DNA from 4 places in the Comamonas kerstersii genome. Region 1 is predicted to be linked to each of the others. Evidence: predicted binding sites of a transcription regulator. Region 1 holds the regulator's gene; each other region holds the start of a gene.
The links. Region 1 encodes sigma-54, which starts transcription at its own class of promoters, with help from an activator protein. Its sites were predicted from a motif close to TGGCANGNAANCTGCTTT; they were not measured.

Region 1 (7,832 bases):
TGGGTCTGGGTATCGGACTGGGGGTGGCGGTTTACGTCACCAAGATGCCCGTGCCCTTCAAGGGTGATCCTCGGTCTGCAGATGACCGCCAGGGCGATAGTGAGCGCTATCGCAACTGGAACCCCAATGCACCGCTGACAGGCGCTCAGCCTGAGCGTGGTGCGGCACCTGCTGCGCCTGAGGTGCAGCCGCCTGCCCCTGCGACCTCTGCACAGAACCCTGTGGCGCAGCCGCCTGCCGTGTCTGCCGACCCGCTGGGTGATCTGGCGCATGCACAGCTCAAGGCTGCTGAGGCCAAGGCCGCTGCAGAAGCGAAGGCTGCGGCAGAAGCAGCTGCCACCAATGACGGCTTTCACTACTTTGTGCAGGCTGGCGCTTTCCGCAGCAAGGCCGATGCAGACGCCCAGCGCGCCAAGCTGGCCATGATGGGCTGGGAAGCTCGCATCAGCGAGCGTGAGCAAAATGGCCGTGTGGTCTTCCGCGTGCGCATTGGTCCGTTTGACAAGCGCGGGGATGCTGCGCAGCTCAAGCAAAGGCTGGACGATGCAGGCATCGATTCCAGCATGGTGCGCGTGCAGCAGTGAACTTATGGGGCCTGACAGGCTCTGACATGCCATATTTCGAGAAGGAGTCCTTTTGATGCAACGCCGCCATTTCTCTCTGGCTGCAGCCACGGCTGCCACCTCTCTGGCCTGGGGCCTGAGCCCTGCGATCGCCCAGCCTGCCGTGCCTCAGGAAGGCAAGCAGTACCGCCGCCTGTCCAAGCCTGCGCCTACCGATGTGCCCGCTGGCAAGGTCGAAGTGGTGGAGTTCTTCTGGTACAGCTGCCCGCACTGCCATGCGTTTGAGCCTGTGTTTGCAGCCTGGAAGGCCAAGGCGCCTGAGAACGTCGTGGTGCGCCGCGTACCTGTGGCGTTCAACTCGAGCTTTGTGCCCCAGCAAAAGCTTTTCTACACGCTGCAGGCCATGGACAACTTCGATGCCATGCACGCCCAGGCTTTCCATGCCATCCACGTGGAGCGCAACCGTCTGGCCACTGACGACGCCATCTTTGCATGGGTAGGCAAGCAGGGTGTGGACGTGGCCAAGTTCAAGGAGATCTACAACTCCTTCAACGTAGCCAGCCAGGTGCGCAAGGCCACTGCCTTGCAACAGGCTTACGACGTAGAAGGCGTGCCCTCCATTGGTGTGGCAGGCCGCTACTACACCGATGGCCCCATGGCTGGCAGCATGCCCAATGTGCTGCTGGTGGTGGATTACCTGATTGCCCAGAGCACCAAGTAAGCTCTGCATCTGTAGCTGAATGAAAAGTCCGCGCCATGCGGACTTTTTTATGGACCACAAGCGGCATGACTACAATGTGTCGCAAGAAACGTGCCTTGCCCATGAACTCCAAACTCATCACCTGTCTTTTGCTGACAGCCCTCGCCGGGGCCACAGGCCTTGCACATGCCGAGCGTGCTGACCGCGACAAACCCATGAATATCGAGTCGGACGCGCTGCGCCATGACGACTTGACGCAGACCAGCGTGTTTACGGGCAATGTGGTGATGACCAAGGGCACCATCGTGCTGCGCGGCGAACAGCTGGATGTACGGCAGGATGCCGAGGGCTACCAGCATGGCGTGGTCAAGGCTGCCCCGGGCCAGCGTGCCTATTTCCGTCAGAAGCGCGATACCGCACCGGGAGCACCTGAAGAGGTGATCGAGGGCGAGGGCGAGATCATTGAATACAACGGCAAGACGGATGACGTGAAGTTCATCCGCCGCGGCCAGCTGCGCCGCTACACGGGTGGCCAGCTCAGTGACGACATCATGGGCAGCGTCATCACCTACAACAACCTCACGGACGTGTTCACCGTGGATGGCGTAAAGCGCAGCAATGAGCCTTCGTCAGCCCCTGCTGGCTCCGGCGGCCGTGTCCGAGCCATCCTGGCGCCCAAGAACACTACGCCAGCACCGTCCAGCGCACCTGCACAGACGCTGCAGCCTTCGGATGCACTGAAACTGCAAGGAAACTAATGGCCGAGAAGACCCAAGACACTGCCGCGGTGAGCAAGCTCGAGGCACGGCATCTGGCCAAGTCCTATGGCAGCCGCAAGGTGGTCAAAGACGTGTCCATCACCGTGCAAAAGGGTGAGGTCGTCGGGCTGCTCGGCCCCAACGGCGCGGGCAAGACCACGTCGTTCTACATGATCGTGGGGCTGGTACGCAGCGACGGGGGTGATGTGCTGATTGACGGCCACTCCGTGGGCAATATGCCGATTCACCAGCGCTCGCGCCTGGGTCTGTCCTACCTGCCGCAGGAAGCATCGATCTTTCGCAAACTCAATGTGGAAGACAACGTGCGTGCCGTGCTGGAGCTGCAAAAAGATGCCAGTGGCAAATCGCTGTCGCGCGAAGCCATTGAGCAGCAACTGACCACGCTGCTGCAGGAGCTGCGCGTGGACCACCTGCGCAAGTCGCCTTCGCTGGCGCTGTCCGGTGGTGAGCGCCGCCGCGTGGAGATTGCCCGCGCACTGGCCACGAATCCGCGCTTCATCCTGCTGGATGAGCCGTTTGCCGGTATTGACCCCATCGCCGTGATCGAGATTCAGCGCATCATCAGCTTCCTCAAGGAGCGCGGCATTGGCGTCTTGATTACTGATCACAATGTGCGCGAAACACTGGGCATCTGTGACCACGCGTTCATCATCAGCGATGGCACAGTGCTGGCACAGGGAACGCCGCAGGAGATTGTCGAGAATCCGGATGTGCGCCGGGTATACCTCGGCGAACATTTCCGGATGTAGACCTCCCCTGCAGCGTCATCAATAACAACAAAGGTCGAGAGAGCAAAGAGGGGTACAGCGTTGAAGCCAAGTTTGTCACTGCGGGTCTCACAACATCTGGCGTTGACGCCGCAACTTCAACAATCTATTCGACTGCTGCAGCTGTCGACCCTGGAGCTTTCTCAGGAAGTCGAGCAGATGCTCGACGAAAACCCATTTCTTGAATGGTCTGCCGAAGAGGTCGAACGCGAGGCCTTTGGCGTGGAGCATGCAAATTCCGCGCCAGAGGCGGATGTGCATGCCAGCGACGAAACTTATTTTTCTGTAGCTGACAGCGCCGTATCCACGGGCGCTGAAGGGCAAAAAGATTCAGAAATTCCCGTGGCAGAAGCTGCCGATCTGCCCCAGGACTGGGAGGGCGATGGCAGTGTAGACATGGGGGCGTTGGATGACGCAGAGTGGGGTGGTGAAGCACCGGCACGCGGCAAGCGCAATGAGGACGAGGATGCCCCTTCTGCACTGGAACTGGCCCGCTGCCACGAATCTCTGACGGACCATCTGCACCAGCAGGCACTGTCGCTGCGCCTGTCGGAAGTGCAGCGCTGCGCCCTGCGCTTTCTGATTGAAAACCTCAACGACGACGGCTATCTGGAAGACTCGCTGCAAGAGCTGGCTATTGGCCTGGCAGGCAGTGAAGATGAAGAACAGCTTGAGGAGCTGATGCACCACTTCACGGTGGCGCTGCGTCTGCTGCAGTCGCTGGAACCCGTGGGTGTGGGGGCGCGTGATCTGGCCGAATGCCTGCGCCTGCAGCTGCGCTATCTGCAGGAGCAAGGCGGTGACGACCCTGCGCTGCTGGAAGCCGCCTTGCAGCTGTGTGCCCAGCCGCTGGACATGCTGGCGCGCCGTGATGTGCGCAAGCTCATGCAGGCCTGTGGTCTGCCTGAAAGCCGCGTGCGCGCAGCGCTGGCGCTGATTGCACGGCTGGAGCCCAAGCCCGGGCGGCGCTTTGTGGATGTGGAGCGGCATGTGATCGTGCCCGATGTGATCGTGCAGAAAACGAACCGCAAGGGGGGCGATGGCCTGATGCAGTTCAGCGTGCAGCTCAACCACGATGTGATGCCGCGTCTGCGTGTGCACGAGGTCTATGCCGGTGCGCTGCGCAGCCACAAGGGCAGCGAGGGCCACGCCATGCTGCAGCAGCGCCTGCAGGAGGCGCGCTGGTTCATCAAGAACGTGCAGCAGCGCTTTGACACCATCTTGCGTGTGTCCAAAGCCATTGTGGAGCGGCAGAAAAACTTCTTTATCCACGGTGAGCTGGCCATGCGTCCGCTGGTGCTGCGCGATATTGCGGACGAGCTGGGGCTGCACGAATCCACCATCAGCCGTGTGACGACGGCCAAGTACATGGCCACGCCCCACGGCACCTATGAGCTGAAGTTCTTCTTCGGTTCCGGCCTGGGTACAGAGACGGGCGGCAATGCGTCGAGTACGGCAGTGCGTGCGCTGATCCGCCAGTTTGTGAGTGCAGAGAACCCCAAAAAACCGCTGTCGGACAGCCAGATTGCCGAGATGCTCAAGGAGCAGGGCATCGAATGTGCCCGCCGCACGGTGGCGAAATACCGGGAGGCGCTGAAAATTGCGCCAGCAAATTTGAGAAAAGCGTTGTAAGCGAACGGAGCAACCCGTTAACGCTGTATTGGTTTGCTCGGGGCGATTGGCTAAGCTGGTGAGCGCTCGCTAGAATCGCGCGGATATTACGGTTATTACTTATGCGCTGCCTGCGGGCAGCGTTTTGTTTTTTGCTCGTAACCCAGTTGAGTGCCCTGCGCTCGGAGAACCAATATGCAACAACGTCGTCATACCCTCTTGGCTATCGGTGCAGCCGCACTGGCCGCTTTTGGTGCTTTTGCACCCGCCGTGCATGCGCAGGACAAGCCCAAGGTGGCGCTGGTCATGAAGTCGCTGGCCAATGAGTTCTTCCGCACCATGGAAGACGGTGCCAAGGCACACAACAAGGAGCACGGCAACTACGTGCTGCTGAGCAACGGCATCAAGAACGAGACCGACACCGCAGCCCAGATCAAGATGGTCGAACAGATGGTGGCGCAGAAGGCCGATGCCATCGTGATCGCACCTGCTGACTCCAAGGCGCTGGTGCCCGTGCTCAAGAACGCCGTGGACAAGGGCGTGATCGTGGTGAACATCGACAACCGTCTGGACCCCGAAGCCCTGAAGGAAAAGAACCTGAACATTCCTTTTGTGGGGCCTGACAACCGCTACGGCGCCAAGCTGGTGGGCGACTATCTGGCCCAGCAACTGCAGGCCGGCGACAAGGTCGGCATCATCGAAGGCGTGTCTACCACCACCAATGCACAGCAGCGCACCGCAGGCTTCAAGGACGCCATGGACGCTGCCAAGATGAACATCGTGGGCGTGCAGTCCGGCAACTGGGAAATTGCCAATGGCAACACCGTGGCCGCCGGCATGATGCGTGAGAACCCCGATCTGAAGGCACTGCTGGCTGGTAACGACTCCATGGCTCTGGGTGCTGTGGCCGCCGTCAAGGCTGCGGGCAAGACAGGCAAGGTGCTGGTGGTGGGCTACGACAACATCCAGGCCATCAAGCCTTTGCTCAAGGACGGCCGCGTGCTGGCCACGGCAGACCAGTTTGCTGCCAAGCAGGCGGCTTTCGGTATTGATGTGGCCCTGAAGGCCATCCAGGACAAGACACCCCAGGCCCAGCTGCCTGCTGAAGTCAAAACCGACGTGGTTTTGGTGACGAAGTAAGAGGCAGACATGGCACACCCCACTCCTGCAGACCACGGTCAGGTGGTCATGCGGCTTGAAGGCATCGGCAAGGACTATGGCGATAGCACGGTGCTCGATGGCGTGAGTCTGGACCTGCGCGCTGGCGAGGTGCTGGCGCTGACCGGCGAGAACGGCGCAGGCAAGAGCACATGTTCCAAGATCATGTGCGGCCTGGTGCAGGCATCGCGCGGCCAGATGACGCTGATGGGCAAGCCTTTTGCACCCGTGTCACGTACGGACGCAGAGCGTCAGGGCGTGCGCATGGTGCTGCAGGAGCTGGGGCTGGTAAACACATTGACGGTGGCCGAGAACCTGCTGCTCGACCGCCTGCCCCACCGCTTTGGCCTGGTGGATCGCAAGCGCCTGCACGAAATGGCGCGCGAACAGCTGGCCAAGATGGGGCTGGACCATATCGACCCACGCACCAAGGTGTCCGAGCTGGGCATTGGCATGCAGCAGATGGTGGAAATTGCGCGCAACCTGCGCGATGGCAACCGCGTGCTGGTGCTCGATGAGCCCACGGCCATGCTCACGGCCAAGGAAATTGAACACCTGTTTGCACAGATTGACCTGATGAAGGCGCAGGGCGTGGCGCTGGTCTACGTCTCACACCGTCTGGAAGAACTGCAGCGCGTGGCCGAGCGTGTGGCTGTGCTGCGCGACGGCCGTCTGGTGGATGTGCTGCCCATGCAGGGCCTGTCAGAAGCCACGCTGGTGGAGCGCATGGTCGGCCGCCACGTGGAAACGCTGGATGAAAAGCCCCGCCGCAAGGCCGGCCCCGTGCTGCTGCGTGCAGAAAACATGTGCCGTGGCGATGTGGTCAAGAACGTCAGCCTGGAGCTGCACGCTGGCGAAGTGCTGGGTGTGGCGGGTCTGGTGGGCGCTGGTCGCACCGAACTGCTGCGCCTGCTGTACGGCGCAGACAAGGCAGACAGCGGCTCTATCGAGCTGACCGGCCAGCACCCTGACCAGCAGGCACAGGCCGTGGCACCGAACTGGCGCAGCCCCATGCAGGCCGTGCGCGCCGGTATTGCCCTGATTACGGAAGACCGCAAGGCGCAGGGCTTGCTGCTGCCCCAGTCCATTCGCGTCAATACCTCGCTGAGCCATATGCGCTCCGTGTCCGCAGGTGGCTGGCTCAACCGCAGCCGTGAAGCACAGCTGGCCAAGCAAATGGTGCAGCGCCTGCGTGTGCGCTCCTTTAACGCTGAGCAGTCCGTGGGCACGCTCAGTGGCGGCAACCAGCAGAAAGTGATTTTTGCGCGCTGGCTGCACCGTGACTGCCCCGTGGTGCTGCTGGACGAGCCGACCCGTGGCGTGGACGTGGGTGCGCGCTCTGATCTGTACGCCGAGATCAACACCATGACCCACCAGGGCAAGGCCGTGATGGTGGTGTCCAGCGATCTGCGCGAGCTCATGGAGCTGTGTGACCGCATTGCCGTGATGCACCAGGGCCGCCTGGTGGCGACCTTCGAGCGTGGCCAGTGGTCGCAGCAAGCCTTGCTGGCCGCCGCATTTGGTGACGTTACTGAAGAAACTGCTGCAGCCACTGCGGCCTAAACAACGATTCAATACGCATGTCTTCCCCTGCTTCTCATCCAGAAAAAGTACACAGTCCATGGCGCCAGGAAATGGGCACGTACATCGGCCTGATCGTGGTGCTGATCGCCATGGTGGCGCTGTTCAGCTCGCTGTCGGACTACTTCTTTACCAAGGACACGCTGCTGTCGATCGCCAATGAAATTCCTGCCCTGGCCGTGATGGCCGTGGGCATGACCTTCATTCTGATCATTGCAGGCATTGACCTGTCGGTAGGCTCGGTGCTGGCACTGAGCGCTGCCGCCGCCGCTGCAGCCATGCTGCAGTGGGAGTGGGGCCCCTGGGGCGCAGCCGTGCTGGGTCTGCTCGTGGGCGTGGTCTGCGGCACGATTACCGGCGGTATTTCCGTGGCCTGGCAGCTGCCCAGCTTTATTGTTTCGCTGGGCATGCTCGAAGCCGTGCGTGGCGGGGCCTATCTGGTGACGGATTCGCGCACCCAGTATGTGGGTGATGCCATGGGCGGTCTGGCGACCCCCTGGCTGGGCGGGCTGTCGGCCTCGTTCTTCATTGCCATCGTGGTGGTCATTGTTGGCCAGCTCATCCTCTCGCGCACCGTGTTTGGCCGCTATGTGGTGGGCATTGGCACGAACGAAGAAGCCATGCGTCTGGCCGGTGTGGACCCTCGTCCTATCCGCGTCATCGTGTTTGCGGC
Region 2 (7,832 bases), 1.2 Mb from region 1:
CCAAGTTATTTCTCCTTGTCCCGGCCTGCGCGAGGGGCCTGAGGATGTATCAATAGGCCACAGGCTGCGGGTCGAGCGAGCGCCAAATATACCAAGTTGCCACGGTGCACCAAGGTTTCCAGGCCTCAGCCACTTCGCGGGCATCACTGCGACTGACGGGGTCGCCCGAGAAGTAGCTTTCGCTGATTCCCTTGAGCAGCCCTGCGTCATCCAACGGCAGAACATTGGGCCGCAGCAGGTAAAAAATCAAAAACATCTCTGCCGTCCAGCGGCCAATGCCACGGATGGCGGTGAGCTCTGCAATGATGGCTTCATCATCCATCCGCTCCCAGTCCTGCACGTGCAGGCGGTCTTCCGTGAAGTGCAGCGCCAGATCGACCAGATAGTCCACCTTGCGTGCGGACAGGCCTGCGCCACGCATGTCATCCACCTTCAGCAGCAGCACATTGGCTGGCGTCAGATCGGTGAGCAAGGCACTGAAGCGCTTCCACGTGGCCGAGGCAGACTTCACAGACACCTGCTGCCCCACGATGGAACGCGCCAGCGTGATGAAGGGGTCGCCGCGCGTTTGCAGCGCTTCTGCACTGTACTGCGGAATCAGTCGGCGCATCACCCGGTCTTTCTTGACCAGGTGCTTGCAGGCTTCCGCCCAGTACGCAGGCGCATGCGCGGGAGGGGCAGGCAATTCTTTGGGAATGGGAGACATAGGTTTTACAGCCAGTGTTTACTGGGCTGCCTCCCACGTTGTACCAGTGGGCGAATCCTTGAGCACAATGCCCTGCTCCAGCAATTCCTTACGGATGCGGTCGGCTTCTGCCCAGTTCTTGGCCGCCTTGGCAGCTGCACGTGCGGCAATCTGCGCCTCGATAGCAGCAGCATCCACACCGGCAGCACCCGCCTGCAGGAACTGCTGAGGATCATCCTGCAACAGACCCAGGCAAGCGCCCAGTGCCTTCAGCAAGCCAGCCAACTCGGGCGACTTGCTGCGATTGACTTCACCAGCCAGGTCAAACAGCACTGCCACCGCTTCGGGCGTGCCAAAGTCTTCGTCCATGGCGGCCTTGAAGCGCGCTGCATGGGGTTCTGCCCAGTCAATAGCCACTTCAGCAGGGGCCACCAGACTCAGCGCGGTGTACAGGCGCTTGAGAGCGCCACGCGCGTCGTCCAGGTGCACGTTGGAGTAATTCAGCGGACTGCGGTAGTGGCTGCGCACCACGAAGAAACGCACGGTTTCCGCGTCGTATTCCTTGAGCACATCACGGATGGTGAAGAAGTTGCCCAGCGACTTGGACATCTTTTCGTTGTCCACATTGATGAAGCCGTTGTGCATCCACACCTGCGCAAACGGCTTGCCGGTCGCGCCTTCGCTCTGTGCGATTTCGTTTTCGTGGTGGGGAAACTGCAGGTCAGCGCCACCGCCGTGGATGTCAAAGCTCTCGCCCAGCATCTCACAGCCCATGGCCGAGCACTCGATGTGCCAGCCGGGGCGGCCTTCGCCAAAGGGGCTGGCCCATTTCACATCAGCAGGCTCTTCGGGCTTGGAGGATTTCCACAGCACAAAGTCCAGCGGGTCATGCTTACCATCCTGCACAGCCACACGCTCACCGGCATTGAGCTCGTCCAGCGACTTGCCCGAGAGCTTGCCGTAGCCGGGAAACTTGCGTACAGCAAAGTTCACATCGCCATTGCCTGCCTGGTAAGCCAGGCCTTTGTCCTGCAGCGTACCAATCATCTTGAGCATCTGCGGCACGTATTCGGTGGCACGAGGCTCAAAGGTGGGGCGCTCAATACCCAGGGCGTCGGCGTCCTGGTGCAAGGCATCGATCATGCGATCGGTCAGGCTGCGAATGGTTTCGCCGTTTTCCACGGCGCGCTTGATGATCTTGTCGTCAATGTCCGTGATGTTGCGCACATAGGTGACGCGATAGCCGCTTGCGCGCAGCCAGCGTTGCACCACGTCAAAGGCGACCATGGAACGAGCATGGCCCAGGTGGCACAAGTCATAAACCGTCATGCCGCAGACATACATGCGGACATGTCCGGGTTCAAGCGGCGAAAACGCTTCCAATGCACGCGACAGCGTGTTGTAGATACGCAAACTCATGGAGTGACAGAAACGGAAGTGGGGTGAGAGCGGCCGTCGTGCGACCCGCTCCAGCAGCTGGGCTACACGCCCAAGCAACAAGGGGTACTGCACCGCTTTCGCGTCAATACCCCTCAGCTACAATCTTCCGGAGTATAAGCCCAGCACACTGCAGGGCTCTTCTGGCCCTTGGAAAGCACCCACATGTCTTCTTACCTCCGCCCACAATCCTTGCTGCGCCTGCTGGCCGTGTCTGGTTTTTTGCTCGCTGGCTCGGCGCAGGCCGATATGTATGGGGATGTCTCCGCCCTGACCAAGGCTGGCAACACTGCCGAAGCCATTGCCAAAGCTGATCAATACCTGAGCAGCAACAGCCGTGACCCCCAGATGCGCTTTCTCAAGGGCGTGGCCCAATCCAAGGCAGGAGATCTGCAAGCAGCCGCAGCCACTTTTGAGGCGCTGATTCAGGAATACCCAGAGCTGCCTGAGCCCTACAACAACCTGGCCGTCATCTACGCCAACAATGGTGAGCTCAACAAGGCGCGTGACGCACTGGAAATGGCTGTGCGCAACAACCCGAACTACGCTGTAGCGCATGAAAACCTGGGTGATATTTATGCACGCCTGGCGCATGCGTCCTACAACAACTCCATCAAGCTCAACAGCAACAACCGGGCGCTGAAGCTCAAACTCAGTACGCTGACGGAGATGCTGCAGCCCGCTGCCGCGCAGTAACGCCTTTTCTCTTACTGGGCCAGCCATGTGCTGGCCTTGCCTTGATCGCACACAGACACTACCATGCGCCTGACCCGCAGAACCCTGAACCTGTCCCTCACCGGCCTGCTGCTTGCAGGCATGACCAGCCTTGCTGCTGCGCAGGATGCCAAGCAGCCGCGCGTGCAGTTCAACACCAGCATGGGAGATTTTGTGGTGGAGCTAGCACCCACCAAGGCTCCCAAGACGGTGGAGAACTTTCTGCAATACGTGAACGACAAGCACTACGACGGCACCGTGTTCCATCGCGTGATTGATGGCTTCATGATTCAGGGCGGTGGCTTTACGGCCGACATGCAGCAAAAGCCCACCCGCGACCCCATTCCGCTGGAGGCACGCAACGGCCTGAAGAACGACCGCTACACCATTGCCATGGCACGCACTGGCAACCCCAACTCGGCCACAGCCCAGTTCTATATCAATGTGGCGAACAACGACATGCTCAACGCGCCCAATCCAGATGGCCATGGCTATGCGGTATTTGGCAAGGTTGTGCAAGGCCAAGCGGTGATCGACAAAATCCGCACCGTAGCCACTGGCAACCGGGGCATGCATCAGAATGTGCCCAAGGACCCCGTCACCATTGTTTCCGCTCGCGTTCTGCCCTGAAGCAGCTCGCTGGCTTTTCTGCCCTTTTACTGAAAGTTTTTCATGAGCAATCCTCAAGTTGAATTGCACGTCACCATCAACGTAGCTGACACAGCTACCCAAGGCGTGATCACCCTGGAACTGGATGCCAAGAACGCACCCAAGACCACTGAGAACTTCCTGAACTACGTCAACAACGGCTTTTACGACGGCACGATCTTTCACCGCGTGATCAAGAACTTCATGATCCAGGGTGGCGGCTTCACTGCTGACATGAAGCAAAAGCCCACCAACGACCCCATCGAAAACGAAGGCAAGAACGGCCTGAAGAACGATAAGTACAGCATCGCCATGGCTCGCACCAGCGACCCTCACAGCGCTACAGCCCAATTCTTCATCAACGTGGTGGACAACGACTTCCTGAACCACACCTCCCCCACACCTCAAGGCTGGGGCTATGCAGTGTTTGGCAAAGTGGTCAAGGGCACCGAAGTGGTAGACGCCATCAAGAAGGTGCGCACGACACGCCGCGGCTTCCACGACGACGTGCCTTTTGACGTCGTGGTGATCGACAAGGCTGTGGCCCTGTAATTCACGCCCATGCCACCGTTGGACCTAGCCATACCGCCAACGTACATGTCTTCGACCGTGCCTGCCATGCCAGAGCTCATCGCTCCTGCGCACTGGCGCACGGTTGAATTCATTTCCGACCTGCATCTGGACCCAGACGAGCCCGCCACAGTGCAGGCCTGGCGCGACTATTTGAGCAGCAGCCAGGCCGATGCGATCTTTTTGCTGGGCGATATCTTTGAAGTCTGGGTGGGTGACGATGCCCTGCTGGAAGCTGACAGTTTTGAAGCCAAATGTGCCCAAACACTAAGCACAGCAAGCGCAAGGCGCTCCTTATTTTTCATGGTGGGCAACCGTGACTTTCTGGCGGGTGATGCTTTCCTGCAGGCCACAGGCATGACGGGACTGGCAGACCCCACGGTACTGGCCTGGGGTGAGCACCGCATGGTGCTCAGCCATGGCGATGCACTGTGCCTTGATGATGTGGAGTACCAGCAGTTCCGGGCACTCAGCCGCTCTGCCGCATGGCAGCAGCAGCTGCTGAGCCAGCCACTGGCCGTGCGCCGCGCAATTGGGAAGTCCGCGCGCTCCGAAAGCGCGCAGCGCAAGCAGTCAGGCGCCACCTATGCCGACGCTGACCCCGGCATGACAGCCAGCTGGCTGCAACAGGCCAGGGCGCAATGGCTGATTCACGGTCATACCCACCGCCCCGCAGACCATGCCCTGCCCGATGGGCGCATGCGTATCGTATTGAGTGACTGGCATATCGATAGCAATCACCACCGCGCGGAAATCCTTCGCGTGACACCGACCACCTGGGAACGCATTCCCTTTCCGGGTGGATGAAGGCTTTTCGCCTCATGCAGCAGAGATGGGTGCTGCATTGCCCCATAGCAGCACTCAACCACACCAATAGGTGATTGCACCAATATGGCGCACACTTAGGAACTAAAATGGTGCCGATCAGAATGCTTTGAAAAATTCAAAGCTTATTGCACCAACTTGGTGAATTACCACCTGGCCCATGAAGCTTGCCACTTCATGGGCTTATGCATGTATACACATGCAAGCGGAACGAATTCAAGCTGGCACACAAACTGCTTTGCTAACCGCGTACTTTCTATGAAGCGCTTTTCCAGGAGAACCTGATGGCTAAGACCGTTGCAGACGTGATGAACATGGTGAAGGAGAATGAGGTCAAGTTCATTGACCTGCGCTTCACCGACACCCGCGGCAAGGAGCAGCACGTAACTGTGCCTGTGTCGCACTTTGACGAAGACAAGTTCACTTCGGGCCATGCGTTCGACGGTTCGTCGATCGCTGGCTGGAAGGGTATTGAAGCATCGGACATGCAGCTGATGCCCGACCCCAACACCGCCAACATCGACCCCTTCTTTGAAGAAACCACACTGTTTCTGCAGTGCGATGTGATCGAGCCCGGTGATGGCAAGGCCTATGACCGTGACCCCCGCTCTGTCGCCAAGCGCGCAGAAGCCTACCTGAAGGCTTCGGGCCTCGGCGACACCGCCTACTTCGGTCCAGAACCTGAATTCTTCATCTTCGATGGCGTGCGCTGGAGCACAGAAGCCCACAACCCCTTCTACGAAATCGAAGAGTACGAAGCACCCTGGAACACAGGCGCTAAGTTTGAAGGCGGCAACCGCGGTCACCGTCCTCGCGTCAAGGGCGGCTACTTCCCCGTGCCTCCTGTCGACAGCACGCAAGACATGCGCGCAGAGATGTCCCTGATCCTCGAATCTCTGGGCATTCCTGTCGAAGTGTTCCACCACGAAGTTGCTGGTGCCGGCCAGAACGAGCTGGGCACCAAGTTCTCGACCCTGGTGGAACGCGCTGACTGGACCCAAGTACAAAAGTACGTGATCTGGAACGTGGCCAACACCTACGGCAAGACCGCGACCTTCATGCCCAAGCCCTACAACGGCGACAACGGCTCCGGCATGCACGTGCACCAGTCCGTATGGAAGGATGGCAAGAACCTGTTCGCCGGTGACGGCTATGCCGGTCTGTCTGACTTCGCGCTGTACTACATCGGCGGCATCATCAAGCACGCCCGCGCCCTGAACGCCATCACCAACCCTTCGACCAACTCGTACAAGCGTCTGGTGCCCGGCTTTGAAGCGCCCGTGAAGCTGGCTTACTCTGCCAAGAACCGCTCCGCTTCCATCCGTATTCCTTACGTGAGCAACCCCAAGGGCCGCCGCGTGGAAGCGCGCTTCCCCGATCCTATGATGAACCCCTACCTGGGCTTTGCTGCCCTGCTGATGGCGGGTCTGGACGGCGTGGAAAACAAGATCCACCCCGGCGAAGCTGCAACCAAGGACCTCTACCACCTGCCCCCAGAGGAAGACAAGCTGGTGCCCACCGTGTGCCACAGCCTGGATCAGGCACTGGAAGCACTGGACGCAGACCGCGCCTTCCTGACCAAGGGCGGCGTGTTCAGCGACAGCATGATCGATGCCTACATCGAACTAAAGATGGGCGAAGTGACCCGCTACCGCCAGTCCGTACACCCTGTCGAATACGACATGTACTACTCGCTGTAATCCACGGGATTGCTGTGCTCCTGCAAAGGAGTGCAGCCCACCTGCAAAAAATGGCAACCCCACGGTTGCCATTTTTTTCGGAAAACTTCCATGAATGCGCGCAATCAATCAAAGACAAGCCATGCAGCACATTGCAAAATGCGGCGACCCTTTCAGAGGAAATGGGATGGATGCTTTTGATTGGAGGCAAAAAATGCACCGATGGATCGTCATGCTGGCAGGCAGCTGTATGAGCACAGTCATGTTGTACGGAACAGCCATGGCCCAGGACCAGATATACCGCTGCGGCAATGAGTACACCAATAACGCCACCATCGCCAAGCAGCGCAACTGCCAGGTGGTAGAAGGCGGTCATGTGACCGTGGTACACACAGACAGCCCACGCTCAGGCAGCAAACCCTCTGCCAGCGCAGACAGCAAGCCAAGCCCGAACCGCGCGGCCAAAGTAGACCCTGTCCAGCAAGAATCGCGTGACAGCGATGCCCGCAGCATCCTGCAGGCAGAGCTCGAAAGAGCGCAGCAAAGGCTCCAGGCACTCCAGGAAGAGTACAACGGCGGCAACCCCGTCAAAACTGCGCTGGAACTGCGCAACCCGCAGGTCTACATGGAACGGCTGGAAGCCTTGAAAGCCAATATCGCACGCCAGGAAGCTGATATTGCAGGCATTCAGCGTGAACTCTCGCGCCACAAAGGCAATTAATTCATAGATTTGATTTCATGCATCCAGATTCCTCCAGCCCAGCCCAGCGTTTTGCCGCTCTGGACCTGCTGTCTACGCTGACCGCTGTAGTCGATCAGCAAGGTCTGCTTATTTTTGCGAATGCCGCGCTGGAAAGTGCCATGGGTATCTCGCGCCGCATGCTGGAGGGCAGCGAGTTTGCCCAATACCTGTCCGCACCATCATTGCTGCAAAGCGGCCTGCAGGCTGCAGATGGCCAAAGCTACGCAGCCATGAGTTTTGATACCAGCCTGCTGTGCAACAGCCAGGATGCGCTGTTTGTGCATGTCACCGTCACACCGGTCGAACACACGAACTACAAGCTGATTGAGCTGTGGATGCTGGAGCAGCAAGCCCGGCAAGACCGTGAAGAGCGCCTGGTGGAGCAGGCCCAGGCCAACAAAGAGCTGGTGCGCAATCTGGCCCATGAAATCAAAAATCCGCTGGGTGGCATCAGGGGTGCAGCGCAGTTGCTGGAAATGGAACTGGACAGCAGAGAGTTGCACGAATACACCCAGGTCATCATCCACGAGGC
Region 3 (7,832 bases), 320 kb from region 1:
CACCTTCCAGCACCTGCTTGATCAGGTAGATACGGCCACGCGGTCCGTCCAGCTCATCGCCCAGCGTCTGGTAGGTCGGGCAGGTAGCGGTGCAGAAGCCACAGTGCACACATTTGCGCAGAATGGCTTCGGCCTCCTGCCCTTCAGGCGTATCACGGTAAACCGGCGCGAGCTTAGTTTGCATGGGCTTGTCTCGTTATCGTTTTAGGTTGCACGGGAAGCAAAGTAATGCCGCAGCTTGCGGCCATCCGCCCACAGTGGCGGCAGGGAAACCAGCATCAGCAGCAAGGCCAGCGGCACCACACAGACAAAGCCCCATTGCTTGAAGCCCAGCGCCCCGGCAATACCGCCCACAAAAAACATGCCCAGCAGTCCGGAAAAAAGGCGTACTTTGGACCAGTTGGCCCGCACCTTCTGCTGCTGCACGCCTGCCAGCCGGTTCCAGAACAGCATCTTGCCCAGCTCAATGCCCAGATCCGTCACCACGCCCGTCATGTGCGTGGTGCGGATGGTGGCGTTGGACATCTTGGTCAGCGTGGCGTTCTGCACGCCCATCATGAAGGACAGCAGCAGCACCGTCATGGGCACGGCGAACAGCGTCTTCCAGTTCATGGTGACAGAGCCCACCAGACCGAAGAGCAGCATGAGCAAAGCCACCAGCAGCAGCGGCAGAGCATAGGTGCTGCGCAGGCCCAGCAGCCGCGCCCAGTTGACCAGCATGGCCGAGACTGCGGCCCCAGCGGTGAACGCCAGCAGCGCCCCCAGCGCGGCCAGCACCAGCGCGGTATTGCCCAGCACCAGATGGTCCGCCAGCATGGACATGAAACCCGTCATGTGCGAGGTGTACAGCTCCAGCACCGTAAAGCCCCCCGCATTGATGGCTCCGGCGTTGAACGCCATCAGATAGCCCAGCGCCCGGTTGGTGGAGCTGGTACGGTGAAAATCTGCCAGGTGACGCAACCTTCGCATAGCGGTCTATGTCACTCCACCGTTCGGCCGGGGTTGAAGATACCGGCAGGGTCAAATGCCTGTTTGAGCTGCGCATGGATGCGCTGCAGAGCTGCGTTTTTCACGTCAAATAGGGGCTCAGCGCTCATCTGGTCTGCAATTTCTGCTCTGAAAAGCGTTGCGCTCCCACCCACTGACTGCGCCCAGGCCTTGAGCTGTGGCCCCATGCTGCGCGGAGCATGCACCCAGCGCAGCGCCCCATGCCACTCCACCAGCGGCGGTGCAATCCCTGCTGGCAGGGGCTGCACGGGCGCCGTTGGCGGCACAGACAGGCGCCACAGGCAGTCGCCCAGCCGTGGCTGCTGAAACCAGGGCAGCTGCTGTTCGCGGCACGCTATCCAGTCGATAGCTGCCTGCGCAGATTCCATGCGCTCTCCACCCATTTTCTGGCATGCAGCTTCCACGGCTGCAGCAGCACCACGCAAGCGCACATACAGCATGCCTGCAGCGCCCTCTTCCAGCCAGCGGCTGGCGTTCAGTGGCAAGGGCTGGCCACCCCACTGGTTCAGGCGTTGCAGGGCATCGGCCTGGCTGATACCCGCAAAGCGCAGTGTGGCTTCGGCAGGCGCTACGGGCAGCACCTTGAGGCTGACTTCGGTGATCACCCCCAGCGTGCCCCAGCTGCCTGCCATCAGACGCGAGACGTCATAGCCCGCCACATTCTTCATCACGGTGCCGCCAAAGCGCAGCAGCTCTGCCTTGCCGTTGATGATCTCCACACCCAGCACAAAGTCACGCACCGCGCCCACGCCGGCACGTGCCGGGCCACTCCAGCCAGCGGCCACCATGCCGCCCACGGTTGCCACATCGCCTTGCGCCGTCGCAAAGTGTGGTGGCTCAAACGCCAGGCACTGTCCACGCTCAGCCAGCGCGGCTTCCAGTTCATGCAAGGGTGTGCCTGCACGCACGGTGACCACCAGCTCACTCGGTTCATAGCTGACGATGCCTTGCAGCGCACGCATATCCAGCACATCGCCTTGCAGGCGCATGCCATGAAAGTCTTTGCTGCCGCCACCGCGAATCCGCAGGGGGGCAGCATCGCCAACAGCAGCGCGTACGCGCTCGAGCATCTGGTGAAGGGAGGAATCCATGGCGCTCAATCCTACTTGTCTCTGGCAATTGGAGGGTGTGTGTCGTTGTGATTTTTTTGAATGGTACTTGTGAAAACCAAGCCCGCCCTTCCATGTCGCACTGCCTGACAGCAGTGTGCAGGCATAAAAAAAGCCGCCCCGAAGGGCGGCCACACTACACGTAGATGGGAACAGAGATTCCAGACCGTCTTTTAACGGTTGTAGGCAGATTCGCCGTGGGTGGTGATGTCCAGACCTTCGCGCTCTGCATCTTCGGAGACACGCAGACCCACCAGGATGTCGGCCACCTTGTAGCAGATGAAGGAGACCACACCGCACCAGACGATGGTGATGATCACGCTCTTGAACTGCACCCAGACTTGAGAGGCCATGTTGTAGCCCTCGGGCTCGACACCACCCAGGCTGGCAGCGCAGAACACACCGGTCAGGATGGCGCCCAGGATGCCGCCCACACCGTGCACGCCGAACACGTCGCACACGTCGTCCACCTTCAGCATGCGCTTCAGGCCAGACACACCCCACAGGCACAGAGGGCCAGCGATCAGACCCATGACGATGGAACCCATGGGGCCCACAAAGCCAGCTGCGGGAGTGATGGTCACCAGACCGCCCACGGCACCGGAGACCACGCCCAGCATGGAAGCCTTGCCCTTGTGCATGGTCTCAGCCACCATCCACGCCACAGCAGCAGCGCCCGTTGCCAGGATGGTGTTGATGAAGGCCAGACCAGCGCCGCCGTTGGCAGCACCTGCGGAACCGGCGTTAAAGCCGAACCAGCCCACCCACAGCAGGGCACCACCGACCATGGTCAGGGTCAGGCTGTGTGGAGGCAGGGCTTCCTTGCCAAAGCCCAGGCGCTTGCCCACCATGTAGGCACCCACCAGACCGGCCACAGCGGCGTTGATGTGCACCACGGTACCACCGGCAAAGTCCAGCGCACCGTCTTCTGCCATCAGGCCACCGCCCCACACCATGTGGGCCATGGGGATGTAGCTGAAGGTGAACCACAGCACGGAGAAGATCATCACGGCCGAGAACTTGATGCGTTCTGCAAAGGCACCCACGATCAGCGCCACGGTGATGGCCGCGAAGGTGGACTGGAAGGCCACGAAGACGAACTCAGGAATCGTGCTCAGCGCAGACGATACGGTGTCAGGCGTGATGCCAGACAGGAACAGCTTGCTGAAGTCACCGTAGAACTTGCCTTCGCCACCGAAGGTCAGCGAGAAGCCGTAGACGGCCCACAGTACGGTGATCAGCGAGAAGATGGTGAACACCTGTGCCAGCACGGACAGCATGTTCTTGGAGCGCACCAGGCCGCCGTAGAACAGTGCCAGGCCGGGGATGATCATCAGAATCACCAGCATGGTGGAGGTCAGCATCCAGGCGGTGTCGCCGGAATCGATCGTGGCAGCAGCAGTTTCTACCGCCGAAGTCACCTGTGCAGCGGCCTCAACAACAGGTGCGGCTTCTTGGGCCAGAGCACCTGTGGCAGCGCCCAGCAGGCCCAGGCCAACAGACAGTGCAGGAAGCGTTTTCTTCATGTCAGTCTCTCGCATAAATGGTTGCTTTACAGGGCGTCCTTGCCGGTCTCACCGGTGCGAATACGCACGACCTGTTCGAGGTCGAAAACAAAAATCTTGCCGTCGCCGATCTTGCCGGTGCGTGCCGCGCCTTCGATGGCTTCGATCACCTGCTCCAGCACGGCGTCATCCACAGCGGCTTCCAGCTTCACCTTGGGCAGGAAGTCCACCACGTACTCCGCGCCGCGATACAGCTCGGTATGGCCTTTCTGACGACCAAAGCCTTTCACTTCGGTCACTGTGATGCCCTGTACGCCAAGCTGCGAGAGTGCTTCGCGCACCTCGTCGAGCTTGAAGGGCTTGATGATGGCTGACACCATTTTCATGAGACGTTCCTCCGGGAAGCGGGCAGTTGTAAAAAGTGTTGTGACAAGCCCTTTAAGCAGGGAGCGTGCCAACCAGCGGACTTGCCTGTGCAGGCTGCGCCCAACACCATGAGGGCTACCGTTTATCCCCAGTAACGCACCAAAGCAGTGCACCACGGATGTGCCAGCACGGCACCCCCACCGCACCGATTTAGGGAGGAAAAGTCGCTATGTCTCTGGCGTGTGTACAAAGCCGCGCCTTGATGGGTCTGCAGGCCCCGCAGGTCACTGTGGAAGTGCATCTGGCCAATGGATTGCCAGCCCTCAACCTGGTCGGCCTGGCCGACCTGGAAGTGCGCGAAGCCCGAGAGCGCGTGCGCTGTGCGATTGCCAACAGCGGCCTGGAATACCCCGGCAACAAGCGCATCACGGTGAACCTGGCCCCCGCCGACCTACCCAAGGATTCCGGCCGCTTTGACCTGCCGATTGCGCTGGGCATCCTTGCCGCCAGCGGCCAGATTGATGCACGCAAGCTCCAGGGCTGGGAATTTGCCGGAGAGCTGTCGCTGTCCGGCGAGCTGCGCCCGGTGCGCGGCGCGCTGGCTACGGCACTGGCCATGGGCACGCAGGAACCACCGCTGCGCTTTGTGCTGCCCACGGAGAGTGCGCGCGAAGCCGCCTGGGCCACGCAGATCGAGGTCTATGGTGCACAGCATTTGCTCGATGTGGTGCAGCAATTGCTGCCAGACAGCGCAAGGGACGCACCACCGTCCACCGGCTGGCAACGTATGCAGCCGCAGGCTGCCCAGCATGTGCCGGACATGCTGGACATGGCCGATGTCAAAGGCCAGCTGCAGGCCCGACGCGCGCTGGAAATTGCCGCCGCTGGCGCGCACGGCCTGCTGCTGGTGGGCCCGCCTGGCAGTGGCAAATCCATGCTGGCGCAGCGCTTTGCCGGACTGCTGCCGCCCATGACGTCTACCGAAGCACTGGAGAGCGCAGCCATTGCCAGTCTGGGCGGACGCTTTGCCCCTGAGCGCTGGGGCCAGCGCCCCACGGGCAGCCCGCACCATACGGCCAGTGCCGTGGCACTGGTCGGGGGTGGCTCACCGCCCAAGCCTGGCGAGATTTCCTATGCCCACCACGGCGTGCTGTTTCTGGATGAGTTTCCCGAGTTCAGCCGCAGCGCACTCGAAGCCCTGCGCGAGCCGCTGGAGACCGGGCGCATCACCATTGCCCGTGCGGCCCACAGCACCACCTTCCCCGCCCGCTTTCAATTGATTGCGGCCATGAACCCCTGCCCCTGTGGCTTCTGGGGCAGCACGCAGCGCAGCTGCCGCTGCACGCCCGAGCAGGTGGCACGTTATCAAGCCAAGCTCAGCGGCCCATTGCTCGACCGCATTGATCTGCATGTGGAAGTGCCTGCCCTGCCTGCACAGGAGCTGCTGGCCCAGACTGCGGGTGAACCCAGCGCTGCCATCCGCGCCCGGGTGCTGCAGGCGCGTGAGCGTGCGCTGCAGCGCCAGCAATGCCCCAACCAGATGCTGCAGGGCGAAGCGCTGGATCAGCATGTGCAGCTCGATGCCGCCGCCACCGAGCTGCTGCGCAAGGCGGCGGACAAACTGGGGTGGAGTGCCCGCGCCACCCACCGCGCGCTGCGTGTGGCGCGCACGATTGCGGATCTGGCAGGCAGTGAACGCATTGCCAGCGCCCATGTGGCCGAAGCCATGCAGTACCGCCGGGCACTGCTGCGTCAGACGGGCTGAAGTTCCGTCTGTACCAGCTTGCCCACCAGCGCATGCAGCTGCGGCGACCAGGCCACTTGCTCCGGCGCTACCAGCCAGGTATCAATCACGGCAATCTCGCTGCGCAGCGGCTGCGGCAGCTGCAGGCAATGCACGGCAAAGCGGGGCAGCTGGGTCTGCATCAGCGCATGCGGCATGAGCGCAAAGCCCATGCCTGCGGCCACGCAGCCCAGAATGGCGTCCAGCGAGCCCATCTCCATGATGCGTGCGCCCGTAATGCCCTGGCTGGCCAGCAGCAGCTCAATACGCTGGCGGTAGCTGCAGCTCTGGCGAAAGGCCAGAAACGGGGTGCGCAGCAGCACTTCCGGCGCAGGCAGCTGCTGCAGCGGCGTGCGGCTGACCAAGACCAGCTCCTCCTGAAACACCGCATGCGACCACCAGCGCGGGTGCGGCGGCTGGCCCGCTACAAAAGCGCAATCCAGCTGCCCCTGCTGCAGCTCTTCCAGCAGTGCGCCGGAGGGCCCGGTGCGCAGCTGCAAGTCAATGTCCGGGCAGTCCTGATACAGCTGCGCCAGCACGCTGGGCAGGCGCAGGGCGGCCGTGCTTTCCATGGCCCCAATGCGCAGACGGCCCGATGGCGGCGCCTCCCCGGCAAACAGGGCGCAGGCTGCATCATGGGCTTGCAGCAGGCGTTGGGCATGCGGCAGCAGGGTGTGGCCTGCAGGCGTCAGCCGCACCGGCGTGCTGCTGCGCGCTATCAGCTGCACCTGCAGCTCGTCCTCAAGCTTTTTGATGTGGGCCGTGACATTGGACTGCACCGTGTGCAGGCGCTGGGCTGCCGCACCAAAACTGCCGGTGCTGCTGACGGCTTCAAAGATGCGCAGAGATTTGAGCTGCATGTTGATCACAAAACAAGATGATGAACTTCATTTTGAATCATTGGACATGATGCACACAAGGGCTTAATCTGCCAGCATTCACCATAGACCACCATCGTGATCCAGCGCTCTGAACTCCCTCTTTTTCTGACCGGCTTTCTCGCCACCCTCAGCGGCGTGGGCCTGGCCCGTTTTGCCTATACCGCCCTCATGCCGCAGATGGTGCTGGCGGGCTGGTTCAGCGGTGAGCAGGTGGCCTATCTGGGCGCTGCCAATCTGCTGGGCTATCTGATCGGGGCGCTGGCGGCTGCGCCGCTGGCCGATCGGCTGGGTGGCGTGCGCGCCTTGGTGCTGTGCTGGATCGCCGTGGCACTGAGCTTTGCGGCCTGCTGCATCGCCCAGCCCATGGCCGTGTTTTTTGTGTGGCGGCTGGTGTCCGGCATTGCCGGGGCTGCACTCATGGTGCTGGGGCCATCGATGGCCATGGCCGCCACACCGCAGCCACGCCGCGCAGCACTGGGCCCCATGATGTTTTCCGGCATTGGCGTGGGCGCCCTGCTCTCGGCCACGCTGGTGCCCAGCCTGGCGCAGCACAGCCTGAGCGCTGTATGGCTGGGCTTGGGTGCCATCTGCGTGCTGGCACTGTGGCTGGGCTGGCGCAGCGCCCGCGCACTGCCTGCCCCTGCGCCGATCACGGTAGTCCCCGGTGCTACGCCCAGCCCTGCACCCGTCGCCACGCTCTGGACGCTGCCGGTGGTGCTGGTGTTTCTGGCCTACACCACCGACGCATTTGGCTTTGTGCCCCACACCGTGTTCTGGGTGGACTATCTGGCGCGTGAGCTGCAGCTGGGCACGGCCTATGGCGCCACGCAATGGGCCTTTTTTGGCCTCGGTGCCGTGGCCGGGCCGCTGTGCGTGGGCTTTTGCGCCGCACGCTGGGGCTGGTGGCGCACCACCACCTGTGCTTATGTGCTCAAGATGCTGGCTATTGGCCTGCCGCTGCTGTGGGTCAGCTTTGCAGGCCATGCGCTTTCTGGCTTTGTCGTGGGAGCGCTCTCGCCTGGTATGGCGGCCATTACCTCGGGCTATCTGATGCAGCTGATTGGCCCTGCACAGCACAAGCGCATGTGGGGCTATGCCACGGCAGCGTTTGCACTGCTGCAGGCCACGGCGGGCTATCTGATGGCCTATGTCTATGCCAGCACGGGCAGCTACCGCAGCC
Region 4 (7,832 bases), 100 kb from region 1:
GCAAAGTCCGTGCCGCGGTGGGGCGCAGCAATAAAGATGGCACTGCTGACCTGGGGTACCGGGGTCAGCTCCAGAAAGTCCCGCAGCTGGACCTGCTCCTGCGGCGCATCCGGCAGGCCGCTGTGCGCGGCAAACGCATCCAGCACCTTGCCGTCCGATTCACTGACCATCAGGCGTGCCAGCACGCCGCCCATGCTGTGGCCAATCAGCGTGATGTCCTTCGAGGCGCGTGCCGTACCCATGGGGTCGAAGTGGCGCAGCGTCTGCTGCAGTGCCTGGCGGATGGCGTAGTTGTTCAGTGCCAGCGGTGCGTTCGTGGGGTAGTAGACCTGCCAGACCTGGTAGTTGCTGCGCAGGGTTTCATCGCCCAGCACTTCATTGGCCACATTGATCCAGGCTTCCGGGCTGCTGGCCAGACCATGCAGCATGACGATGATGCGGCGGTTGGGGTCATAGGGCTGCATCAGGTAGACCGTGGGCTGGACGATGCCGTTGTTCAGCCCCACCAGGGTGCGCAGCGCCTGGGTGGAAAAGCCCGAGCGCGCCAGCCACAGGCCGTAGCCCGAGGAAAAGTTTCCCGCCAGCGGCACGGTGGTGTTGCCCAGCGGAATTTCGCGAAAGCGGTAGGGGTCGTAGGCGCGCAGCTCCACCTCGCGGGTGGACAGCACTTCCTGCAGCGTGTTGCCGCCAAAGCTCAGGACCGTGGTCAGTGCCGGAAAGAGCGACTCCTGAAACGGTGGCCGGGGCGGGCCTTCTACGTTGCGTTGCTGCACATGGGCGGCCTGTGCTTCTTCCTCGGTCTGAAAGACGGCGACCAGCTCGGCACCCAGTCCGTTGCGCTGGTACTGGTTGCGCAGGCCCGAAAAGCGCAGCGAGGTGGCGGGAATCAGCTCCTGCGGCATGTGCTTGTTGGCAGGCAGCCAGACGTGGGAGAAGTCGGTGCTCAGCTTCCAGCGGCCAATTTCCAGCGGAACATGGTCTTCCTGCAGGCGGCTGAGCGCAAACATGCCGGCCACGGCCTGCTGCACGGCGTGGTTGTAATAGTCACGCACCTGGCTCTGGCGGTCTTCAAAGGCGCGCTCGCTGGGCTCCCGGTGTGTGAAAAACAGATAGGCCCAGGCGTGGCGTGCGGCTTCCAGCCAGGCCTGCACTTCGGCGCTGGTGCGGGTGCCGGGCAGCGAGGGGGCCTGCTGTGCCTGACGGGCCTGGTAAATCCACAGCTCGGCCAGCGCGGCCATGCGCTGCTCGTCATACAGGCCGGTGGCATTGGCCAAGGTGTAGTGACACATGGGCACATCGGCCAGACAGCGCTTGAGGTCCAGATCCAGCACGCGCAGTGATTCCTGGGTGGCAGGGCTGAGGGTGCCGGCCGTCAGCACATCGCTGCGGCGCTCGGCCAGATAGTTTGCAGGGTCGGCAGAGCGTACGGTCACGCCCGCGCAGCCGGCCAGCACGGCAGCAAGCAGACCCACCACAAGGGTGCGCGACAGAAAGGAAGACAACATAGGTTGCGAGTGTAAAAAGGGCGGCGCATGGTTGCGCGCCGCCGCCCAAGAAGGCGCTGGCCCAGGCAGGCTTAGCCTGCGTGCATGTGCTGCCTGGCGTGATGTGTGCACAGCACAGCGCTTTACATGCCTTGGCGAATGTAGCGGGAGAAGTCGATGCTGGCCTGTGTGTCGCTGGCATCTGCCGGGGGCTGCCACTGCTGGGCGCGGGTGGTGATGTCACCACTCTTGCGCTGCAGCTCCAGCGGCTGCATGGAGTCGAGTGCACCTACGTCACGCAGGTACTCGGGCAGGTAGCCGGACACCAGCAGCCGCCAGTCCAGCGGCAGTTCCTGGCCCATGCGCCGTGCCAGCTGCCAGACAATGGTGGTGCAGTTGGCCGTGAGTGTGTTGTAAAAGCGCGGCGCATATTCCAGCAGGCTGGCCTGGCGTGCATAGGCCATGAAGAGTTCGCGCATGGCGGCCTGCGGCATGTGAATGCGGAACATCTGGATTTCTTCGCCGCGCACATTGGTACGCACGCCCAGAATGTCGCGCTCATCGGCGGCAACCAGGGCCATTTCATACTGCTTGAAGAAGCCTGCCAGCGCATCAAAGGATTCGTGCGACTCCTTGCGGATCTCGATGGAAAACACCACGTGTTCCCCATCCTTGAAGCCAAAGGACACCAGCGTATGTGCAATGGCGGGCCCCATCCAGTACGACAGCGCCACGTCCACACTGTCAAGCTGGTTCAGGTCATAGCTGCGTGTTTCCCAGCGCGGGGTGAAGTCGGTTTCACTGCGCCAGTCAAAGTTGCGCACATTGCGCAGCTGCACGATGGAAGGCTGTGCAGCATCGGTTTCCTCCACGACCAGATGCTCCACATCGGGCGCCCAGTCCAGGTCTGAGCGCGGCAGTATGGTGCTCCACCACACCAGCATGGCCAGCATGAGTACCGTGCCGCCCATCAGCACGGGCAGCATGCGGCGCTGCAGCAGCCCTGCGCCCCACGCCAGCAGCCAGGCAAAGCCCCACACCAGAGCCAGCGCCTGCGCGATATTGTGCTGAGCAGGTGCCTGTGCCAGCAGTGCCATGACGCCCCAGGCGCAGCACAGCATGCACACGGCAGTCAGCAGGAACCACAACACAATGCGAAGACCTCGCCGCCAGGGAGACGGCGTCAGCAGTAGATGGTGAGAGGGCATAAAGGGTGGGTGCGAACGTACAGAAGCGTGAAGAAACACCGCGTTGCAGCCATGGCTGCGCGCATATTCTGACGCCAGAATGCAAAAAAGCCGACAAATGTCGGCTTGTGGAAACACATATGCACAGATGGCTGTGGCTGGTGCTTGTCGCTCAGTGGCCTGCAAAGTCCACCAGTGTGAACAGCGGCAGCTTGCCGGTGTCACGCAGTAGCTTGGAGCCGCCCAGCTCTGGCAGGTCCACAATGGCAGCACCCTCCATGACGGTGGCGCCCAGCTTTTCGATCAGCTTCTTGCCAGCCATCATGGTGCCGCCGGTAGCGATCAGGTCGTCAATCAGCAGCACCTTGTCGCCGGGCTTGACGGCATCCGTGTGCAGCTCGACGGTGGCACTGCCGTATTCGAGTTCGTAGGTCTCTTCTACGGTGGTAAAGGGCAGCTTGCCTTTTTTGCGGATGGGCACAAAACCCACATTCAGCTCATAGGCGATGACGGAGCCCAGGATAAAGCCGCGCGCATCGAGGCCGGCCACCACGTCTGGGCGCATCTCGGGTGACATGTAGCGGTGCACAAAGGCATCGATCAGGATGCGGAATACCTGCGGATTCTGCAGCAGGGGGGTGATGTCGCGGAACTGCACGCCAGGGGCTGGCCAGTCGGGCACGGTGCGGATGTGCTGGCGAAGGTAGTCGTTGACGCTGGTGGTGTACATGGTGGGCTCAGAGCGCAGTCGCTCCGGAAAGGGGCAGAAAGTCATCGCACGTGTGTGCAATGACCGACAGATTAAAACAGGCCCAGGCCCTGCCGCACAGGGGGCAGGATCAAAGGCGGTGAACGTGCAAAAGTGTACTAAGTGCCTGCACCTTGCGCATACGGGGGGGCGCTTCACTGCGATGTAATCTGCTGTTATCTCCACACATGCTGCACTGCAGCAGCGCTTGCGCTAGGAAAAGTGCACCGCTTACCCTTGAGTGGTGCTGCAGGAGTCAGGTACGCAGGGCAGACAAAGCCCAGTGGTCGATAAAATTGCCGGATGAACACCCTCACGCATACTGCGCCCGTTCTGGGCGCTTCGCAGGCGCTGGCCATCGCGCGCGAAACACTGTCTATTGAGATTCAGGCCCTGCAAGCGCTGGCACAGCGACTGGACGACAGCTTTGTACAGGTGGCGCAGGCCATTCTGAGCACCCCTGGCCGTGTGGTGGTCACAGGCATGGGCAAGAGCGGTCACGTTGGCCGCAAGATCGCCGCAACGCTGGCTTCCACCGGCACGCCTGCCTTTTTCATGCACCCTGCAGAAGCCAGCCACGGTGATCTGGGTATGGTGACGCGTCAGGATCTGGTGCTGGCGATCTCCAACAGCGGTGAGAGCAATGAGCTGACCGCCTTGCTGCCAGCGCTCAAGCGCCAGGGTGTGCGCATTGTGGGCATGACGGGTGGTGCGCACTCCAGCCTCGCCAAGCATTCGAACTGGGTGCTGGATACCAGCGTGGTGCGTGAGGCCTGTCCATTGAATCTGGCACCTACAGCCAGCACCACGGTGCAGCTGGCGCTGGGCGATGCCCTGGCCATGGCGCTGCTGGATGCACGTGGTTTCAAGGCCGAAGACTTTGCGCTGTCTCATCCCGGTGGTGCGCTGGGCCGCAAGCTGCTGACCCATGTGCGTGATGTGATGCGCAGCGGCGATGATGTGCCCAGTGTGCTGGCAGACGATGGCTTTGACCGTCTGATGCGTGAAATCAGTGCCAAGAGCCTGGGGGCCAGCGCGGTGGTCGATGCCGATCGCCGTGTGCTGGGCATTTTTACCGATGGCGATCTGCGTCGCCGCATTGAAGACGGTGCGGATCTGCGCAATGCCAAGGCAGGAGACCTCATGCACAAGCAGCCTCGCACCATTGCACCGGAGGCTCTGGCCGTAGATGCCGCGCACATGATGGAGCAGCACGGCATTACCTCGGTGCTGGTGGTCGATGCAGACCGCCGTCTGCTGGGCATGGTACATATCCGTGACCTGATGCTGGCCAAGGTGATCTGATGCCCAAGCGCCTCACCACACCTGCCTTGCAGTTTGCGCCCGAGCTTTTGCTGCAGGCCCAGCCCGTGCGCATTGCCTTTTTTGATGTCGATGGTGTGCTGACCGATGGTGGTCTGCATTTCTCGGAGCAGGGCGAAACCACCAAGCGCTTCAACACCCTCGATGGCCACGGCATCAAGCTGCTGCAAAAAGCGGGCATCGTGCCTGCCGTGATTACGGGGCGTGATTCTGCTCCGCTGCGCCTGCGCCTGAAGCAGCTGGGTGTGCAGCATGCGGTCTATGGCACGGAAGATAAGCTGCCTGCAGCACAGGCTATTTTGGACAGCCTGGGGCTGGCCTGGAGCCAGGCTGCCATGATGGGCGATGACTGGCCTGACCTGCCCGTCATGCAGCGCTGTGCCCTGGCCTGCGCACCCTGCAACGCACACCCAGAGAATCTGGCGGTGGCAGACTTTGTGACACGTGCGCAAGGTGGTCAGGGTGCGGTGCGCGAACTGTGCGATCTGCTGCTGGTCGCCAGCGGCCATTACCGAACTTTGCTGGAGACTTACCTGGCATGAAAAAACCTTTGCAGCGTGCGTGGGAGCATGCCTCCATCTACCTGCCCGTCGTGCTCATGGCCATGCTGGCCATGGGGACCTGGTGGCTGGTGCGCCATGCGCCCAAGCCGCTGCAGGTTCAGACGGAAAGCGCGCTCACGGATGACCCGGACTATGTGATGGAGCGCTTTTCTGTGCACCAGTTTGACGGTAGTGGTCGCCTGACCAATGTGATGACGGGCACGCAGGCGCGACATCTGCCCAAGTCGGACATTCTGGAGGTGGACGACGTCCGTACACGCAGCATTGCGCAGGATGGCGTGGTGACCGTGGCATCTGCTCAGCGCGGTATCAGCAACTCGGATTCCTCGGAAGTACAGCTGGTGGGCGATGCCGAAGTGCTGCGTACATCGCCGCAGAATCCCTCGCAGCCCATGCGTGTGACGGGTGAATTTCTGCATGCCTGGACCAATGAGGAACGCGTGCAGTCGCATTTACCCGTGGTATTGAACCGCGGCAAAGACCAGTTCACGGGTGACTCCATGAACTACGACAATATTTCACAGACGACCGAACTGAATGGCCGTGTGAAAGGGATTATTTATCCGAAGAATCAATAATCTCAGATTTATTCTGAATGTGTTGTAGGACATAACTTTCAAAAGGCCCTGTAGGGCCTTTTTGATTTTCTGTAGTTTCAGAAACCGTTACCGTCCTGATGACTGGATTTATTGCCGGCATTGTTGCGGTTGCGCATATTGGTGCCATAAGGGCTGCGGAAGCCGCCATCGTTGCGCCCTGCATGGCCTGGCGCCTGAAAGCCGCCGCCGTAGTTATTGCTGCGTGGCGGCCTTGGCTCCATGGGGCGGGCAATATTGACAATGAGACTGCGACTGCCCAGTGGCTGACCATTCATGCCTTCAATGGCAGCGCTGGCTTCTGCTTCAGCACTCATCTCGACAAAGCCAAAACCTTTGGAGCGACCGGTATCTCTTTCCATCATCACGCGGGCACTCACAACCGTTCCAAACTGGGTGAAGGCCTGATGTAAATCATGATCGCGAACGGCATAGGGTAAATTCCCTACATATAACTTGCTGCCCATTAAAGACTCCTGTGCCATTTAACCAATGGAGCTTTTGCTTCCACTACATTTCATGAGGAGCGGTTAATGCATCAACCGCGGAAAACATTATTGGGGTAGTTGCAAAAATATGGCAACCGTTCAGAAGTAAAAGATGTCAATAAAACAAAAAAGGAACCCGAAGGTTCCTTTTTGCAACGCCAGTGCAACTAGTGCACTTGAGCGCTTGAATTAGTAGCTGTTGCGGCCACCAAAGCCACCGCCGTAGCCGCCACCGTTGCCACGGCCACCGCCGAAGCCACCGGAGCGGGGAGGACGAGGCTCCATGGGGCGAGCTTCGTTGACCACCAGGTCACGGCCGCCGTAGTTTTGGCCGTGCATGCCCTGGATAGCGGATTGGGCTTCAGCGTCGCTGCCCATTTCTACGAAGCCAAAGCCCTTGGAACGGCCTGTGTCACGCTCCATCATGACCTTTGCGCTCTGCACGGAGCCGAACTGAGAGAAGGCTTGTTCGAGATCGTTGTCGCGGAAAGCGTAGGGCAGGTTGCCTACGTACAGTTTGTTGCCCATGTTTGGGACTCCTGGAAAAAAACTTGAAACGCGATGGAGCCCTAATCGAAAGCCAGCTAACCGTGACCCACCTTAGAGACGCAAACGCACTAGCTCCTGTGCCCGCGCACCTGGGAGCGAGGTCATTATGAGGCAAGGTGTTCGGCTGGCAATGGAATTTCTGCGCAATTTATACGCGGATACAACAGACCTTCGGGCTTTCCCCCAGTGTTGCTTTGCACTGCATGGAAAGTGACGGCAGACAGCGCAAAGAATTTTTCAATCGCTACAATAGCCAAGTCCTTGGGGAGTAGTCCGTTTGGCGTGCAATGCGCCAAAGGCATGCATCAACAGACTTGGCGCCTTCGCGCTATGGTGCATGCGGCTTGGAAGAGCTGGGCAAGACCATTGACTGCAACCGTTCCAAAGGCTGGCGCGGTGGTAGTCAATGCGTGTTTGAGCCAGCCTGTAACTATTTACCCCGCATATATGGAAGCCTTCCTCGTCTCAACCGGCATTGTGGCCCTCGCAGAAATGGGCGACAAAACGCAGTTGCTGTCTCTGGTGCTGGCCGCACGTTTTCGCAAACCCTGGCCTATCGTTCTGGGCATTTTCGTGGCCACGGTGATTAACCACGGCCTGGCAGGTGCGGTGGGCGCTTGGGTCAATGCCTGGGTGGGGCCGGATGTGATGCGCTGGATTCTGGGTGTGTCCTTTATCGCCATGGCCATCTGGATGCTTATCCCTGACAAGCTCGATGACGAAGATGTGGATAACCAATCACGCTGGGGCGTGTTTGGCACCACCGTGGTGGCGTTCTTTCTGGCCGAGATGGGCGACAAGACGCAGATCGCTACCGTGATGCTGGCTGCGCAGTACAACGCCTATCTGTGGGTGGTGCTGGGCTCGACGCTGGGCATGATGCTGGCCAATGCG

Region 2: glnA (type I glutamate--ammonia ligase) is a predicted target of sigma-54. The motif match lies at 5,102-5,119, and genes of this name have one in related genera.
Region 3: B5M06_RS05215 (P-II family nitrogen regulator) is a predicted target of sigma-54. The motif match lies at 4,062-4,079, and genes of this name have one in related genera.
Region 4: B5M06_RS06185 (KpsF/GutQ family sugar-phosphate isomerase) is a predicted target of sigma-54. The motif match lies at 3,579-3,596, and genes of this name have one in related genera.

Annotation. Positions count from the first base shown of each region.
Region 1 is NZ_CP020121.1:1,423,335-1,431,166, forward strand. Features, by position in the region: gene B5M06_RS06625 (SPOR domain-containing protein) at 1-584, shown strand, start outside; gene B5M06_RS06630 (thiol:disulfide interchange protein DsbA/DsbL) at 640-1,284, shown strand; gene lptA (lipopolysaccharide transport periplasmic protein LptA) at 1,386-2,021, shown strand; gene lptB (LPS export ABC transporter ATP-binding protein) at 2,021-2,791, shown strand; gene B5M06_RS06645 (RNA polymerase factor sigma-54) at 2,852-4,441, shown strand; gene B5M06_RS06650 (sugar ABC transporter substrate-binding protein) at 4,616-5,560, shown strand; gene B5M06_RS06655 (sugar ABC transporter ATP-binding protein) at 5,570-7,141, shown strand; gene B5M06_RS06660 (ABC transporter permease) at 7,159-7,832, shown strand, end outside.
Region 2 is NZ_CP020121.1:203,867-211,698, forward strand. Features, by position in the region: gene B5M06_RS00955 (acetyl-CoA carboxylase carboxyltransferase subunit alpha) at 1-4, opposite strand, end outside; gene B5M06_RS00960 (DNA-3-methyladenine glycosylase family protein) at 50-706, opposite strand; gene cysS (cysteine--tRNA ligase) at 725-2,104, opposite strand; gene B5M06_RS00970 (tetratricopeptide repeat protein) at 2,288-2,818, shown strand; gene B5M06_RS00975 (peptidylprolyl isomerase) at 2,882-3,466, shown strand; gene B5M06_RS00980 (peptidylprolyl isomerase) at 3,509-4,036, shown strand; gene B5M06_RS00985 (UDP-2,3-diacylglucosamine diphosphatase) at 4,082-4,861, shown strand; gene glnA (type I glutamate--ammonia ligase) at 5,164-6,579, shown strand; gene B5M06_RS00995 (hypothetical protein) at 6,821-7,279, shown strand; gene glnL (nitrogen regulation protein NR(II)) at 7,297-7,832, shown strand, end outside.
Region 3 is NZ_CP020121.1:1,100,340-1,108,171, forward strand. Features, by position in the region: gene glcF (glycolate oxidase subunit GlcF) at 1-184, opposite strand, end outside; gene B5M06_RS05200 (YoaK family protein) at 205-969, opposite strand; gene glcE (glycolate oxidase subunit GlcE) at 981-2,108, opposite strand; gene B5M06_RS05210 (ammonium transporter) at 2,291-3,643, opposite strand; gene B5M06_RS05215 (P-II family nitrogen regulator) at 3,670-4,008, opposite strand; gene B5M06_RS05220 (YifB family Mg chelatase-like AAA ATPase) at 4,218-5,753, shown strand; gene B5M06_RS05225 (LysR family transcriptional regulator) at 5,741-6,631, opposite strand; gene B5M06_RS05230 (YbfB/YjiJ family MFS transporter) at 6,728-7,832, shown strand, end outside.
Region 4 is NZ_CP020121.1:1,321,339-1,329,170, forward strand. Features, by position in the region: gene B5M06_RS06170 (esterase/lipase family protein) at 1-1,505, opposite strand, end outside; gene B5M06_RS06175 (Lnb N-terminal periplasmic domain-containing protein) at 1,628-2,635, opposite strand; gene B5M06_RS06180 (adenine phosphoribosyltransferase) at 2,844-3,401, opposite strand; gene B5M06_RS06185 (KpsF/GutQ family sugar-phosphate isomerase) at 3,723-4,724, shown strand; gene B5M06_RS06190 (KdsC family phosphatase) at 4,724-5,284, shown strand; gene lptC (LPS export ABC transporter periplasmic protein LptC) at 5,281-5,883, shown strand; gene B5M06_RS06200 (RNA recognition motif domain-containing protein) at 5,961-6,368, opposite strand; gene B5M06_RS06205 (RNA recognition motif domain-containing protein) at 6,579-6,917, opposite strand; yybP-ykoY riboswitch at 7,190-7,364, shown strand; gene B5M06_RS06210 (TMEM165/GDT1 family protein) at 7,386-7,832, shown strand, end outside.